Regions from separate parts of the Curtobacterium sp. DN_7.5 genome, predicted to be linked through region 1. Evidence: predicted binding sites of a transcription regulator. Region 1 holds the regulator's gene; the other holds the start of a gene.
The links. Region 1 encodes HspR, which represses chaperone genes until heat shock. Its sites were predicted from a motif close to AAGTTGAGTCNNNNNGACTCAACTT; they were not measured.

Region 1 (8,151 bases):
ACCGTTCGTCCGCAGCGCTCGCCGCGGCAGGGATCACCGGCCACGAGTCGTTCCGGTCAAGCCCCGCGACGCCCGCGCTCCTCGCCGACGCGGACCTCGTCCTCACCATGGAGCGGTGGCACCGCTCGAGCATCGTGGAGCGCGTCCCGCGGACCTTGCGGCGCGTCTTCACCCTCCGCGAGGCTGCTCGGATCGCGTCGCGCGCTGATCTGGTCGCCGACGTCGCGGTGACGGGCGGTGACGTCGCCGCTGTCCTCCGCCGGCGCCGACTCGACGCGATCACGCCCGATCCTGTGGCCGACGACATCCCGGACCCCGTCGCCGGAGACGCGGAAGCGCACGCGGCGTTCCGTCGGACCGCGGACGACGCCGTCTCGGCCCTCGTGCCGCTCATCGTCGCGTGTGCGAGCGGAGCGGCCGCATGACCGGCCGGGGTGTCATCCTGCACGAGTGGATCGAGCGCCGGGGCGGGGCCGAGCGGGTCGTCGACGCCATGGCGTCCGCGTTCCCGGCAGCAGACCTCGGCTGCACGTGGGACGACGATCCGGGGCGCTACCCGGGGCGTGTCGTCCGCGAGAGCTTCATCGCGCGGACACCGCTCCGCGGTCGCAAGGCGCTCGCGCTCCCGGCCCTGTCCGCGATGTGGCGAGCTGCGCCGCCCGTCCGCGGGGAGTACGACTGGGCGCTCGTGTCCTCCCACCTCTTCGCGCACCATGCCCGCGTCCTCGGGGTCGCTCCCGAGCGCCAGTTCACCTACGTGCACACCCCCGCGCGGTACCTCTGGAACCCGGAGCTCGACGCACGCGGGGACCGTCTCGCGGTCCGCGCCGTCGCACCCTTCTTCCGGGCCGTCGACCGGCGCCGTGGTCGCGAACTCCGACGCGTCGCCGCGAACAGCGGCTTCGTCCGCGATCGCATCCGCGACGCGTGGGGCATCGAGGCACGGGTGATCCATCCTCCCGTGCAGGTGGATCGACTGACCAGCGTTCCGGATTGGAGTGCTGAACTCGATGAGCACGAGCTGGCCGTGCTGGAGGACCTCCCACGGGGGTACCTCCTCGGAGCGTCGCGCTTCGTGCCGTACAAGCGTCTCGACGTCGCGATCGACGCGGGTCGGGCCTCGGACCGACCGGTGGTGATCGCTGGCAGCGGCCCAGGCGAGACCGAGCTGCGGGCGCTGTCGTCCCGGAGCGGCGTGGACGTCCGGTTCGTGATCGATCCGTCGGACGCCCTGATGGCGGCACTCATGCAGCGCGCGACGGCGTTCGTGTTCCCGCCTGTCGAGGACTTCGGCATCATGCCGGTCGAGGCGATGGCGCTCGGCACCCCGGTCGTCGCGAACCGCCTCGGCGGTGCTGGTGAGACGGTGCAGGACGGTGTGACCGGCGCGCTCGTCGACGACTTCTCGGACGCGGCACTCGCCCGGGCCGTCGACCGGGTCTCGGGACTCGACGGCGCAGCCTGCCGAGAACGTGCGGCGCAGTTCCGCACCGAGCGGTTCCAGCAGGAGCTGCGGGAGTGGATGGGCGTGTCCTGATCTGCGTCCACGGACAGACGGCGGCACGGTGACGGTCGAGAGCGACCGGCACCGTGCCTCCTGGATGTTCGGCGGCCGTCAGCGCGCCACGGCGCGGAGGAGGACGTCTTCGATCTGTGTCGCGATCCGTTCGGGCGTGTGTGCGAGGGCGGTCGAGCGCCCTTCCGTCACCAGGGACGCTCGCAGCGCGGCGTCGTCGGCGATCCGGAGCATCGCCGCGGCCAGTGCCGCGGGGTCGTCGCTGGGGACGAGGAGGCCGTCGTGCTCGTGCGTGAGGATCTCGGCTGGACCACCGGTGTCGGCGGCGATCACGGGCCGGCCGGCGGCGAGTGCCTCGACGACCACCTGGCCGAAGGGCTCCGGACGGCGGCTGGTGTGCAGGACGGCGTCCGCCCGCGCGTACTCTGCTGCGACGTCGTCGACGTGCCCACGGAACTCGATCGCGTCCGTCAGACCCAGACGGTCGACCAGCGTGCGGAGCGCGTGCTCGTGCACCAGGTCGCCATCGAAGAGCGGGGCGCCGACGAGGGTGAGCCGGACCCGCCGGTCGAGGCCGCAGGCGCGCGCGGCGGCGAGGGCACGGACCGCGATGTCCTGACCTTTCCAGGCGGTGATCCGGCCGACCAGCACGAAGCGTCGAACCTCGTCGCGCTGCGGTGTCGCGGTGCCGACATCGGCGGGGCAGCCGATGACCGTCGCGCGACGCCGGGCGGCAGCGGGGAGTGAGCCGAGGGTGGTCCGGGAGTTCGCGATCACCTCGCGCGGGACCGTCCGGAACACCGCACGGAGGAGTCGCGCGCCCAGCGGAGCCGCGCCCTCCACTCCCATGATGTCGTGCGCGTGGGCCACGACGGGGACACCGGCAGCGCGAGCCGCCGCCCCGGCGTACACGTGCGCCTTCGCCGAGTGTGTCGCGACGACGTCGACGCCGCGGGAACGCAGCCAGTTCCGGAGCCGCACGGTCGCGGCGATCGTCCCCACGGCTGCGGTGGCGGCGTTCGCGACGCCGGCGCCTCGGGCGCTGACCCGCGCGACGCTGGCTCCGAGCGGGATCACGACGTACTCGATGCCCCGAGCGCGCAGGACGCTCTCCACGGGGCCGTGTTCTCCGAGGACCACGACGGGGTGGACACGGTCCAGTGCTGCACAGGTGCGGGCCACGAAGAGTTCGGCTCCGGAGCACTGAGCGCTGTGGGTGACGAACGCGACGGTGATTGCCATGTTCCGATTGTACATGTAATATATAGAACACGACAGGGAAACAAGTCCACGAAAGGCTTCGACATGAACCGCACCGCGCTCCGATCCGTCCTCGCGACCTCCGCCGTCGCCGTCTCGCTGCTCGGCCTGACGGCGTGCTCGTCCGCCGACGCGCAGGACAAGGCGTCCGCGACGCCGAAGCCCACCGCGTCCGCGACAGCACCGGCAGTCACCGACGAGGCGCTCTTCGGCAACCTGCCCGAGGGTGTCGAGACCCATGAGGCCTCCTGCGTCGACGGGAAGGCGACGATCGACCAGCCGAACGCCAAGGTCGTCCTCGCGGGCGACTGCGACCTCGTCACCATCACTACGGGCAACTCGGTGGTGCAGCTGGGCAAGGTCGGCACCCTCGTCATCGACGGCGACATCAACGGCGTTGCCGCGAAGACCATCGGCTCGCTCGAGCTCAAGGGGGGCGGCAACTCGGTGCTCGCCGACAATGCGCCGAAGACCACGGGCGACACGAAGGACAACCGCGTCGAGCAGCGCTGACACCACTGCGACACGCCCCCGACTCCGTGACGGAGTCGGGGGCATCGTGCTTGCAACGGATCAGCGCGGGGGCCGCCACAGGACGATCTGCGTGTTCCGCTGCGGCCGCACCCCGGCGCGCAGCGGGACGGCCGCACCGGTGGCCGAGGCGGCGAACACGCGTGCGCCCGGACGGCTGATGAGCTGGTCGGCCAGGGCCGTCTCGAGCTCGGACACCCGCGAGCGCAGCGCCCGGTTCTCGTTCTCGAGTTCGAGCACCCGCCGGATGCCCTCGAGCGAGACGCCCTCGGACCCGAGGCGCGCGATCTCCCGCAGCTGTGCGATGTCGCGCATCGAGTAGCGCCGCGAGCCGCCGCGGGTCCGGCCGGGCACGACGAGGCCGAGCCGGTCGTACTGCCGCAGCGTCTGCGGGTGCATCTCGGCCAGCTCCGCTGCCATGGCGATGGCGAAGACGGGCGAGTTCTCGTCCATGTCGGTCATCGACCGCCCCTTCCGTTCAGCGCGTGGTGCACAACAGCCTGGGCCCACGCCGCCGGTCCCCACGCGACGCGCCAGCGGCGTGTCGGCCGTGCCGGTGGGGAGAGGCTCGGTGCGGCTCCGTGTCGGAGCCGCACCGAGCCTCCAGACCGGTCGCTCATGACGCTAGCCGCGCGCCTTGGCGAGGAGGTCCTCGCGGGGGTCCTCGTCGGGCAGGGCGGCCGCGAGGGCCTCGACGGCCTCGCGCTGCTTGTCCGTGAGGTGCGATGGCACCGCGACCTGCACGGTGGCGAGCAGATCGCCGGTGCCCTTCTTCGTCGTGACCCCGCGGCCCTTGACGCGGAGGACACGACCCGACGGGGTGCCGGGGGCGACCCGCAGCTTGACGGGCTCGCCGCCGAGCGTCGGCACCTGGATCGTCGCACCGAGCGCCGCCTCGGCGAACGTCACGGGGACGTCGACGCGGAGGTTGAGCCCGTCACGCTCGAACACCGGGTGCTTGCGGACCGAGACCGTGACCACGAGGTCGCCGGCCTCGCCGCCGTCGGGGGAGGGCTGCCCGCGTCCGCGGAGGCGGATCTTCTGCCCGTCCGCGACCCCGGCCGGGATGCGCACGTTGACCGTGCGACCGTTGCCCTGTGCGAGCTTGACGGTGTCGCCGGCGATCGCGGTCGCGAAGTCGAGCGTCGTGGAGGCGGTGACGTCAGCACCCTTCGTGGGGCCGCCGAACCCGCGGTAGCCGCCGTTGGACTGGCCGAAGCCGCCGCCACCGCCGAACATGCCGCCGAGGATGTCCTCGAAGCCGCTCGCGCCGCCGCGCCCGTTGCCGGGCTGCCCGAAGCGGACGCGCTGACCGCCCCCGCCGCCGAACATGCCGCCGAAGACGTCCTCGAAGCCGCCCTGGGCGCCCGGGCCGCCCGCGGTGAAGCGGGCGCCCGAGCCCATGGCACGGACCTGGTCGTACTCCTGGCGCTGCTCCTTGTCGGACAGCACCGAGTACGCCTCGCTGATCTCCTTGAAGCGGGCCTCGGCGGCGGCGTCACCCGGGTTGGAGTCCGGGTGGTACTGCCGCGCGAGCTTCCGGTAGGTCTTCTTCAGCTCAGCGTCGCTCGCCGTCTTGTCGACACCGAGGACCTTGTAGAAGTCCTTGTCGAACCAGTCCTGACTGGCCATGAATCCCTACCTCCTTCCCGCGGTCAGGCCGGGACCGCGACCGCGACCTTGGCCGCACGGAGGACGCGCTCGCCGAGCTTGTAGCCCGGCTCGACGACGTCCGCCACGGTCTGCGCGGTCGCCCCCGGCGTGGGGAGCTGCACGATCGCCTCGTGGATGTTCGGGTCGAAGGCCTCACCCTTCTCGCCGATCTGCACGAGCTTGAACTTCTCGAAGCCGCCGCGGATCTTCTGACCGATGACCTGCATCGGCCCCTCGGCGAGGTCACCGTGGGCCTCGGCGCGGGTGAGGTCGTCGAGCGCGGGCAGGAGTGCCCGCACGACCTCGGCGATGGCGACCTCACGGTTGGCCTCGCGGTCGCGTTCGACGCGCTTCCGGAAGTTCACCAGCTCGGCCTGCGCACGGAGCATGTCGGCACGCATCTCGGCCACCAGGTCGCGGTCCTCGCTGCTGAGCTTGTCCTCGGCGATGCCCCTGGCAGCGTCAGCCAGCAGCGCTTCGTCCTCGGGGCTCAGATCGCTCTGGGGGCCGCCGGCGGCGGGGCCGTCCGTGGGGAGTTCCACGTCCGGTCCCTCCGCCTCGATGAGGTCCTCGGGCTCCTGCGCGTTGGTGGCGTCGCCCTCGACCTGGGGTTCGTCCTCGTTCGGCACGTTGTCCTTGGGGTCCGTCATCTACTTCTTGTCCTTGTCGTCCTCGTCGTCCACGACCTCGGCGTCGACGATGTCCTCGTCGTCAGCGGTGGCGCCTTCGGCGCCGGCCCCTGCACCGCCTGCGGCGGAGGCGTCCTGCTGCGAGGCTGCGCTCTCCGAGTAGATCGCCTGGCCGAGCTTGCCCTGCGACTCGTTGAGCTTGTCGAAGGCGGTCTTGACGGCGTCGTCGTCCTCGCCCGCGAGTGCCGACTTCAGGGCGTCGACGTCGGCCTGCACCTCGGACTTGACGTCCGCGGGGAGCTTGTCGTCGTTCTCCTTGATGAGCTTCTCGATCGAGTAGACCAGCTGCTCGGCCTGGTTGCGACGCTCGTTGGCCTCACGGCGGGCCTTGTCCTCGGCCGCGTGCTCCTCGGCTTCGCGGACCATGCGCTCGATGTCCTCCTTCGGCAGCGACGAGCCGCCGGAGATGACCATCGACTGCTCCTTGCCGGTGCCCTTGTCCTTCGCGGACACGTGCACGATGCCGTTGGCGTCGATGTCGAAGGTGACCTCGACCTGCGGGACGCCACGGGGGGCCGGGGCGATGCCGGTCAGCTCGAAGGTGCCGAGCGGCTTGTTGTCGCGGGTGAACTCGCGCTCGCCCTGGAAGACCTGGATCGCCACCGACGGCTGGTTGTCGTCGGCCGTCGTGAAGGTCTCGCTGCGCTTGGTCGGGATCGCGGTGTTGCGGTCGATGAGCTTCGTCATCAGGCCGCCCTTGGTCTCGATGCCGAGCGACAGCGGCGTGACGTCGATGAGGAGGACGTCCTTGCGCTCGCCCTTCAAGACGCCGGCCTGCAGCGCGGCACCGACGGCCACGACCTCGTCGGGGTTGACGCCCTGGTTCGGCTGCTTGCCACCCGTGAGGCTCTTGACGACCTCGGCCACGGCGGGCATGCGGGTCGAGCCGCCGACGAGCACCACGTGCGCGATGTCGCCCACCGAGACACCGGCTTCCTTGATGACGTCGTTGAACGGCTTCTTCGTGCGGTCGAGCAGGTCGGAGGTCATCTGCTCGAACTGGGCGCGCGAGATGGTCTCGTCGAGGTTGAGCGGGCCGTCGGCCGTGAGCGTCAGGTAGGGGAGCTGGATGCTCGCCGACATCTGCGACGAGAGCTCCTTCTTCGCCTGCTCGGCTGCTTCCTTGAGGCGCTGCTTGGCGATCTTGTCGGTCGACAGGTCGACGCCGTGCTCGTCCTTGAACTTCTTGACGAGGTAGTCGACGATGCGCTGGTCCCAGTCGTCGCCACCGAGGCGGTTGTCACCGGCCGTCGCGCGGACCTGGATCGTGGAGAAGTCGTCGTCCTTGCCCACCTCGAGCAGCGAGACGTCGAAGGTGCCACCACCGAGGTCGAAGACCAGGATGAGCTCGTCTTCCTTGCCCTTGTCGAGGCCGTACGCCAGCGCGGCGGCGGTCGGCTCGTTGATGATGCGGAGGACGTTGAGGCCGGCGATCTCACCGGCGTCCTTCGTGGCCTGGCGCTCGGCGTCGTTGAAGTACGCCGGGACGGTGATGACCGCGTCGGTGACGTCTTCACCGAGGTACTGCTCAGCGTCGCGCTTGAGCTTGCCGAGGGTACGGGCCGAGATCTCCTGCGGCGTGTACTGCTTGCCGTCGATGTCGACCTTCCAGTCGGTGCCGATGTGGCGCTTGACGGAGGCGATCGTGCGGTCGACGTTCGTGACGGCCTGGCGCTTGGCGGTCTCGCCGACCAGCACCTCGCCGTCCTTCGTGAAGGCGACGATCGACGGCGTGGTGCGCATGCCCTCGGCGTTCGCGATGACCGTGGGCTCACCGCCCTCGAGCACGCTGACGACCGAGTTGGTGGTTCCGAGGTCGATGCCTACTGCACGTCCCATGTGTTGGTGCTCCTTCTGTTCGTACTCGTGGTGCTGAAGTCGTTGGACTTGCGTCCGATGGACTCAACCCTACTCACCTGCACCTGGACGTCAAGGTGAGCGCCTCGGAACTTGCCATGAGTCGGCTCAAGTGGTCCGAGATCGCGGATGTTGTATTTCAGTGTTCGGTTTGATATTCTGGTACGGCAGCGGGGTCTCCCGCGAACATCCCACCGCGAGCCGCCGACGGCCCGATCGTCCGAGCGAGAGCACGCGGCCCGACCCCCTCGAAAGGGATCACCAACCATGTCATCCAAGAAGAAGCGTCTCGCGAAGGGCCTGGGCGCCGGTGCGCTCGCCGTCGCGACGATCGCGTCCGGCCTGTCCTTCGGTGCGGCTTCGGCTTCCGCCGCGACCGGTTCCGATGAAGTGCTCGGCACCATGAAGTTCCTCACGGGGACTTCCGGCATCGTCTCGACGACATCGTCCCACGGCGAGCCCTTCGCCAAATGGCAGCAGTACTCCACGGCGACCCAGGCAGCGCAACGCGCCACCACCTTCGACATCCTGCCGAGCCAGCGACCCGGCGCGTACGAGTACCGCTCCCAAGACAGCGGACTCTGCATCTACTTCAGCACTCCGGTCGATTATGAGGGCATCCCTGTCGTCGCTGAGAGCGGTTGT
Region 2 (8,151 bases), 400 kb from region 1:
CCCGGCGCTCGTCCCCGTGCGCGCGCTGCTGGACGGGTCGCCGGTGCTGCTCGGGGCGCAGGACCTGGCGTGGGCGGACGAGGGGGCCTTCACGGGGGAGGTCTCCGGAGCCGAGCTGCGCGAGATCGGGGTCGACCTCGTCGAGATCGGCCACGCGGAGCGGCGTTCCCTGTTCCACGAGACGGACGACGAGGTCGCGGGGAAGGTGCACGCGGCGTTCCGCAACCACCTGCGGCCCCTGGTCTGTGTGGGGGAGGCGACGCTCCCCGCCTCCAGTGCGGACGCAGTGGCCGAGGTGACCGCGCAACTGGACCGGTCGCTCGCCACCGCGACCGCGGACGGACTCGCCGGGCCGCTGATCGTGGCGTACGAGCCGGTCTGGGCGATCGGCGCTCCGGCGCCCGCGCCGGACGACCACATCGTCGACGTGCTCGCCGGGATCGAGGCGCACCTCGCCACCCGCCCGGAGCTGGCGGGCAGCTCCGTGATCTACGGCGGCAGTGCCGGACCAGGGCTCCTCACCCGGGGGCATGGGCGGATCGGCGGCCTGTTCCTCGGGCGGTTCGCGCACGACCCCGCGGCGATCGCGACGATCCTCGACGAAATCGGGCCCGCCTAAGCGTCGTCGCGCGCGCCGGCGAGCCCGTGGTCGTGCGCGTAGACGACGAGCTGCACCCGGTCGCGCAGCTGGAGCTTGCCGAGGATGCTCGAGATCTGCGTCTTCACGGTCGACTCGGTGACGAACTCCTTCGCCGCGATCTCGGCGTTCGACAGACCCCGTGAGGCCCACCCGAACACGATGCGCTCCCGGTCGGACAACGACTGGAACTCCGTCGGCTGCGGCTTCGGCGCACGCTCGACGTCGGCGCCGAAGAGCTGTGCGAGGTCGTTCGGGGCGATGACCGAGCTGCCCTCGTGGACGGCCCGGATGGCGGCGAAGAGGAACGGCGGGGTCGTGTCCTTGAGCAGGAACCCGCTCGCACCGAGGCGGATCGCGGTCGCCGCCGCCGGGTCGAGGCCGAACGTCGTGAGCACGATGACGCGGGGGACCGGGGCGGGGAAGCTCCCGGAGAAGAGGTGTCGGACGGTCTCGACCCCGTCCATGCCGGCCATCCGCATGTCGAGGAGCACCACGTCCGGGCGGACGGCCGGGATCGCGGTGAGGGCCTCCGCGCCGTCCGACGCCTCGCCCACCACGACCATGTCGTCCTGCGCGTCGAGCACCACGCGGAGGCCGGCTCGGAAGAGCGCCTGGTCGTCGGTGAGGAGGACGCGGATGGGGCGCGGGGTCGCGCCCGCCGGGGCGGCTGGCTGGTGGACGTCGTCGGTCGGTCGTGCCGGGTCGGCGCCGCCGGTCGGGCGTGCCTGGTCGGCTGGCTCGTCGGTCGTGTTCGTCATCGGTTCCCCCCTGGGATGTCGATCGGGATGCGGGCGCGGGCCACGAACACGTCGTCGAGGACTGCGGCGTCGAAGGAGCCGTCGAGCGCGGCGAGCCGGGAGCGCATGCCGTCGACCCCGCGGCCCGAGCCGCCGGTCGCGCCGCTGCCGACGACGTTCTCGACCTCGAGGACGAGGTCGGCGGACCGCCACGTCTCCCGGACGGTGACGGGCATGCCGGGGGCGCCGTGCCGGAGCGCGTTGGTGAGCATCTCTTGCAGCACCCGTCGGGCGGCCGTCCCGGCGTCGTGGCCGAACGGTCGGGGACCGCCGCGGACGGCGTGCTCCACCGGGACGCCGGCGTCGCGGATGCCCTGCACGATCTCGTCGAGCGTCGCCGGGCCGGAGTCGCCGGTGCCGTCGATCTGGCCGAGGACCTGCCGCACCTCCATGAGCGAGCTCCGGGCCGTGCTGGCGATCGTGGCGCTGACCTCGCGGACCCGTGCCTCGTCGGCGAGGAACGGCACCGAGTCCGCCTGCGCGATGATCACCGCGAGCGAGTGTCCCACCACGTCGTGCACGTCGCGGGCGATCGCCGCACGGATGCGTTCCGACTCCGCGACGTCGATGGCGCGGGTGGCGGTCGCCTCGGCCTCGGTGGCCACGGCCTCGGCGCGGGAGCGGGCCTCCTCGGCGTGGGCGCGGCGCTCGGACTCGCGGTCGCGGGACCGGAACGCGCGGACCGCCAGGCCGCCCGCCCACACCGCCAGGAGTGCCGCGGCCGGTGCCGCCATGGCGAGGAAGGCCTGGTCGCGGGGACCGTTCACGAGCACCGCGAACCGGAACCCGGTGACGGTGAGGTAGAGCGTCGCGCCCACGCCGGCGACGAACGCCAGCAGTCCGGAGAGGACGACCTCGGCGCGGGTGCCCACGATCGCGCTGGTGCCGATCACCACGAAGATCGCGAGGTCGACGAGGGACGGCCGTTCGCCGCCGGCGACCTGGACGAAGCCGAGCGTGACGACCAGGAGCATCGCGACCGACGGCGAGATCCGTCGCACCGCGATGGCACCGGCGGCGGCGACCACGGCGAGGATGCTGGCGTGCTCGAGCTCGAGGTCGACCGGGGCGAGGAAGGCGAGCGCCGCGACGACCGCCCAGACCACGTCGACGACGATCGAGCGCGTGGCGAGCGGTCGGATGAACGTGCGCCCTTCCGTCACGGCTCCGATCATCGCACGGGGTCGTGCGCCGCTCGGCCGTGGGCCGCGTCGCTCCCGGTGCTCACGCCACCGGGGACATCGCGATGAGTGCCCACGCGGTGACGGCGACGATCCCGGCGCAGACCGACAGGGTGGCGATGACGTGCTTGATCGAGGAGTCCATGGTGTCAGCCTGGGGGACCGACCACCCGTCGGGCATCGGGCGGGCGGCCGAAGCGCATCCGTCCCGAGGACGAACGGGTCGTCCCCCCCGCCCGCCGTCGTGGGACGCGCCCCGGGGTCAGACCACGACGGACCCGAGCATCCGGTGGGCGATCGAGACGGACTCCCCGCTGAGCGCCGACAGCGGGGACGAGAGGAACGCGACGAGGTCCGCGATCTGCTGCGGGCTCGACTCCCCGCCCGCACCGTGCTGCACCTGGGCCGCCGGCTCGTCGGTCACGGTCCCCGGGTTCACCACGTTCACGCTGACGCCCGACCCGGCGAGTTCGTCGGCGAGGTTCTTCGCGATCACGTTCGCGGCCGTGTTCCGGAGCGACGCGGTGATGTTCCCCGAGATGTAGGCGTTCTGGCCGCTCACGACGACGACCCGGCCGAAGCCGGCCTCGCGCTGGTGCGGGACGACGGCGTTCGCGACGCGCAGGAAGCCGAGTGCCTTGCCGTCGATCGCCGCGGCGACCTGCTCGGGGTCGGACTTCCGCGCGGGGTCGAGGGTCCGTGCACTCGGAGCCGCCGTCACGACCAGGACGTCGATGCGCCCGTGCCGCTCGACCACCGTCGCGACCCCGGCGTCGACGGACTCCTGTGACGCGGTGTCGATCACCACGCCGTCCTCGTCGTCCCCGGCGCTGCGCGAGGCCACGACGACGGTCGCCCCCTCGGCACGGAGACGGTCCACGACCGCGCGGCCGATGTAGCCCTTCCCCCCGACGACGAGCGCGACACGATCCGAGAGCTGCAGGTCCATGCGCTGCACGCTAGCCGAACAAGGAGGAGTCGTCCCACGGAACGCGCGCGTCCCGTGCTCCCGTGCAACGAACGGACTGGAGGCGCGGTGCCAGCCGGCACCGCGCCTCCAGTCCGTCTTCCGGTCACCGCCTGGTCGTCGCGACCGTCCCGGTGTCGTCCGCCGGTTCCGGCGGCGGCGCGAAGACGCCGTCGTACAGCCGGACCGCGCTCCACCCGGCCACGAGCGCCGCGGTCCCGAGGACCGACGCGACCCAGGGCACCGCACCCGACCACGCGGCCGGGGCGGCGACCCAGGCGAGGAACGACCCGACCGTGCTGCCGGTCGCCCCGAGCACGAGCGCGACCCGGCGGTCGAGGCTCGTCACCGTCAGGCCGGCGGTGACGACCGCGATCGCGAGGAGCGCGTTGAGCAGTCCTGCCATCGCGCCCCCGGGCCTACTCGGAGGTGCCGCCGGCGACGGCGAGCTGCTGCGAGCCGGTGCCGACCGCGACGTCGATCTTGCGCGGCTTCGCGGACTCCTTCACCGGGATGGTGATGCTCAGCACGCCGTTGTCGTACGCGGCGGTGATGCGGCCGGCGTCGAGGTGGTCGCCGAGCGTCAGCTGCCGGACGAACGTGCCGGGCTGCCGCTCGCGTGTGATCCACTGCGAGCCCTCGGGAGCGCCGAGGGTGCGCTCGGCACGGATGGTGAGGACCGAGCCGTCCACGTCGACGTCGACGCTGCCCGGGTCGATGCCGGGCAGGTCGACGTCGAGGACGAAGTGGTCCCCGGTGCGGTACAGGTCCATCGGCATCGAACGCGGCCCGCCGGCGCTCCCGAGCAGGGAGCCGGCGAGGCGGTCGAGCTCGCGGAACGGGTCGAAGTTCATCGTCATCGTCGTCAACTCCTTCGTGGTGTTCTGTGTTGAGTCCCCTCGACTCAACTGCTTCTGTTCTAGCACTCGAACCCAGAGAGTGCCAACAGATCGCTCAGTGTCAGCTGGGAGTCCGGCGGAGAGCGACAGCGGATGCGGAAGGCCCCGCGACGGCTGTCGCGGGGCCTCCGGTCGTGCGGGGGTCGGGTCTACTTGACGACGACCGTGACGTTCGGGCTCGTGCTGGTCGTGAGCTGGTCGGTCCCGGCGAAGACGGCGTGCAGCGTGTGCGTGCCCTTCTGCAGCGGCAGCGCCACCGTCACCGTGCCGGACTTCACCGTGACCGTCGCCAGGCGCTTCGAGCCCTGGTAGATCCGAGCGGTGCCGTTCACCGTGACCCCGGTCGCCTTGACCTGCACCGTCGCCTTGCCGGCGCTGTACTTCACGGCCGTCCGCGACGGGGTCTTGGCGACCTCGAACGCGGTCGCGCTGGTCGTGGCGGAGGAGGCCCCGGCGAACGCCGAGGTGCTCGTGAACGTGGCGGAGAGCGCGTGCTCGCCCAGTGCCAGCGAGGCCGGCAGGGTCAGCGTCGCCGAGCCCGCCTCCAGGTCGACCGTCCCGAGTGCCGTGCCGCCGTCCGAGAAGGTCACCGTCCCGACCTGGGTGCCGATGCCGCCGTCGACGGTCGCGGTGACCGTGGCGGGCTTCGCGGTGCCGAGGGTCTGCTCCGGGGCCGAGACCGAGAGCTTCGTGGTCGTGGCCGGCAGGGCCGCGTCGAGCTGGAAGCGGTCGACGGTCGACCCGATCGGGGCCGGGTCGGCCGAGGCCGTCGGCTGGAGCGTGACACCGCAGTCGGACACCTTGCCGTGGGTCACGGCGGCGTTCGGCGCGGAGCAGTCTCCGGCGCGGATGTCGTGCACGTCGAGTGCGTCGTCCGTCACCGAGACCTTGACGTACGTCCGCACGTGCTCCTGGTTCTCGACCGAGTTGGCCCAGTGGCGCTTGCCGGTCGGGTCGAGCGGGTCCGCACCGTAGCCGCCCTTGGTGGCGTCCGGAGCGGTCAGGTCGTAGTACTTCGAGCCGGATGCCGAGTTGGCGGTGATGTAGATCACGCCGCCGGGGCCGGAGAAGACCTCGGGGGCCGCCGGCTGCTCGTCAGGGTTGGCCTTCTTGCCGTTCTTGATCGCGTAGCTGCGGGAGTACGAGTGGTCGTGGCCCTGCAGGACGATGTCGACGCCGAGGTCCGAGAACGCCCGCGTGAAGTCGAACCGTCGCTGCTGGTTGTCGGCGTCGTTCGCGTGGTCGGCGGGCGAGTAGATCGAGTGGTGGTAGACCAGCGCGGTCCACTTCGCGTCGTCGCCGTAGCGGTTGATGACGTCGCGGACGTACGACACGTGTGCCGCGTCCGAGCCACCGGCGTAGGCGTTCGAGTTGATGTCGATGAACAGGACGCCCTTGTAGGTGTACCAGTAGTCACCGCCCGAGTTCGCGGTGCTGTTGCCGCCCGGGTAGAAGTCCGGGACCTTGAGCGAGTTCGGGACCTGGTTGTGCTGCTCGTACGCCTTGCCGCCGACGTCGTGGTTGCCGATCGTCGAGGCCCACGGGTACTGCTTGAGCACGTCGCTGCTGTCGGCGAACGCGCCCCACTCGTACTCGTTGTTGGCGTGCTCGACCTGGTCGCCGCCGGAGACGAGGAGCTCGGCCGCGGGGTCGTTCCGGGTCGCGTACTCGAGCGTGTCCGCCCAACCCGCGCCGTCGTCGTCGACGAAGCCCGACGAACCGATCTGCGGGTCGCCGAAGAACAGGAAGTCGAAGTCGCCGCTGAAGCGCTTCGTCGTGAAGGTGTACGTCGACGACCACGCCGAGCCGTCCGCCGCACCCACGTGGTACGTGTAGCTCGTGTTCGGCTCGAGGTCGCTGATCGTCGCGTGCGCGTTGATGTAGCCGGACTCCGCGGCGATGCCGGCGATGCTCTTGGTGTCGGAGTCGGTGGTGCTCGTGTCGGCCGCGGTGTTGGCGGCCTTCGAGGCGGCGATGGTCTTCTTGGCGCTGGTGAAGGCGCCGTCCGCCAGGTCGGCGGTCTTCTCGATCTCGAGCGACTGGTCGACGTTGGTCGGGAAGTACCAGGAGGCGATGCGCTGGCTCTCGGTGGCGCCGACGCCCAGCAGGACGTGGATGGGGCCGCCGGTCGAGATGTTCGTGGTCGGGGTCGTCGGCGCAGCCGTCGCCGTACCGGTGCCCGTGAAGGCCGCGCCGGCGACGAGCGCGGCACCCAGGACGGCCCCGCCGAGGCGGAGGGTCGTGCGACGCCGTGCGGGCGTGCTGGACAGGAGACTCATGATCGTGATCCGTTCAGGAACGAGAGGAACGTGCACGGGAGACTCTGGGCGCGCCGTGGAACCCCTCGGTGAACGCTGTGTGTACGGACAGACCCGGTTTGCTGAGGACCGTCACAGGGTCGCGACGACGGCGCTGAGGCTGCCGCTGCCTCAGCCGGCGGCGAGGCGCTGCACGAACCAGATCATGCCCATGACGAAGACGCCGGCCGTGATCGCCCCGGTGACCCAGAGGGACGCGATGTGGGCTCGGCGACGCAGCAGCGCGAGCGGCGGGAACACGATCGCGATGATCGCGAGCTGCACCGCTTCGATCCCGACGTTGAAGATGAGGAGCGACACCAGGAGCTGCCACGAGAACGCCTCGTGGATGCCGAGCGCCCCGGCGAACCCGAGCCCGTGGACGAGCCCGAACGCGAACACCACCGCGAGCCGGGACCAGCCCGAGCGGTCGAGGGCGAACCGGCCCTCGGTGCCGACGGCGAGCTCGTCCGCGCGGGAACGGCGACGCCAGAGGCGCCAGAGGTACCAGCCGGCGACCGCGGCGATCGAGAGCGCGATGAGTGGCTCGACGACGATCGACGGCGGGCTCACCACCCCGAGGGCGGCGAGGATGAACGTGATCGAGTGCGCGACGGTGAACGCCGAGGCCGTGTAGACGACCTCCCGGAGTCGCCGGGACCCGGCGATCAACGCCACCAGGAACAGGATGTGGTCGATGCCGGTGAGCAGGTGCTCGGCGCCGAGGGTGAAGAACTCCCAGAACCGCTGCCCGGCGGACTGCTCGGTGGAGAACGACGGGCTGTCCGTGGCCAGTGTGGCGGAGCCCTGCTTGCCGTCGACGTCGTACGTGACGATCGTCTTCGTGCCGGTGACGAACGACTCGTGGTCCGGGAAGAGCGTCGAGGACACCACGTGCCCCGAGTCGGTGCGACCGGGGTCGGGGCAGGTGAAGTCCGCCGTCACCTCGGCGTACGGGACCTCGTCCTGCATGTCGACCGTGACCGTCGGCTCCAGTTCGCCCACGCACGCCCGGCCGCCGGAGGTCACGGTGAACCGGTCGAGGACGTACGCGCCGAGTGACTCGAGGTGGGCCTCGGCGGTCTTCCGCATCCCGGGGAAGTCCCCGTCGTCCCACGCGGCCTGGCCCGCCCGGTAGAACGGGTCGTCGTGCTCGCTCGTCCCCACGGACACGAGCATGAGGTCGTACTCGAGGCCGAGCCGCGCGCGCACGGTCCCCGCATCCCTCGAGTCGACGTGCGCGTAGACGACCGAGCTGAAGCCGTGCGCCGACGCCGGGCCGCCGAGGGCGAGGAGGCCGACGACGGCGACGACGGCGAGCAGCACCGCGGCCACGATCCGGTGTCGGAGGATCGGGGTGCGGTGCGGGG

Region 2: the regulator HspR is predicted to act here: its motif matches at 4,472-4,496, upstream of MON03_RS00385 (Hsp20/alpha crystallin family protein).

What each region holds. Positions count from the first base shown of each region.
Region 1 is NZ_CP093378.1:478,959-487,109, forward strand. Features, by position in the region: gene MON03_RS02305 (arsenate reductase/protein-tyrosine-phosphatase family protein) at 1-425, shown strand, start outside; gene MON03_RS02310 (glycosyltransferase) at 422-1,537, shown strand; gene MON03_RS02315 (glycosyltransferase) at 1,616-2,758, opposite strand; gene MON03_RS02320 (hypothetical protein) at 2,822-3,289, shown strand; gene MON03_RS02325 (heat shock protein transcriptional repressor HspR) at 3,350-3,760, opposite strand; gene MON03_RS02330 (DnaJ C-terminal domain-containing protein) at 3,932-4,939, opposite strand; gene MON03_RS02335 (nucleotide exchange factor GrpE) at 4,963-5,610, opposite strand; gene dnaK (molecular chaperone DnaK) at 5,611-7,488, opposite strand; gene MON03_RS02345 (Ig-like domain-containing protein) at 7,774-8,151, shown strand, end outside.
Region 2 is NZ_CP093378.1:77,558-85,708, forward strand. Features, by position in the region: gene MON03_RS00360 (triose-phosphate isomerase family protein) at 1-619, shown strand, start outside; gene MON03_RS00365 (response regulator) at 616-1,398, opposite strand; gene MON03_RS00370 (sensor histidine kinase) at 1,395-2,600, opposite strand; gene MON03_RS00375 (SDR family NAD(P)-dependent oxidoreductase) at 2,881-3,567, opposite strand; gene MON03_RS00380 (hypothetical protein) at 3,692-3,991, opposite strand; gene MON03_RS00385 (Hsp20/alpha crystallin family protein) at 4,005-4,445, opposite strand; gene MON03_RS00390 (Ig-like domain repeat protein) at 4,634-6,763, opposite strand; gene MON03_RS00395 (HupE/UreJ family protein) at 6,914-8,151, opposite strand, start outside.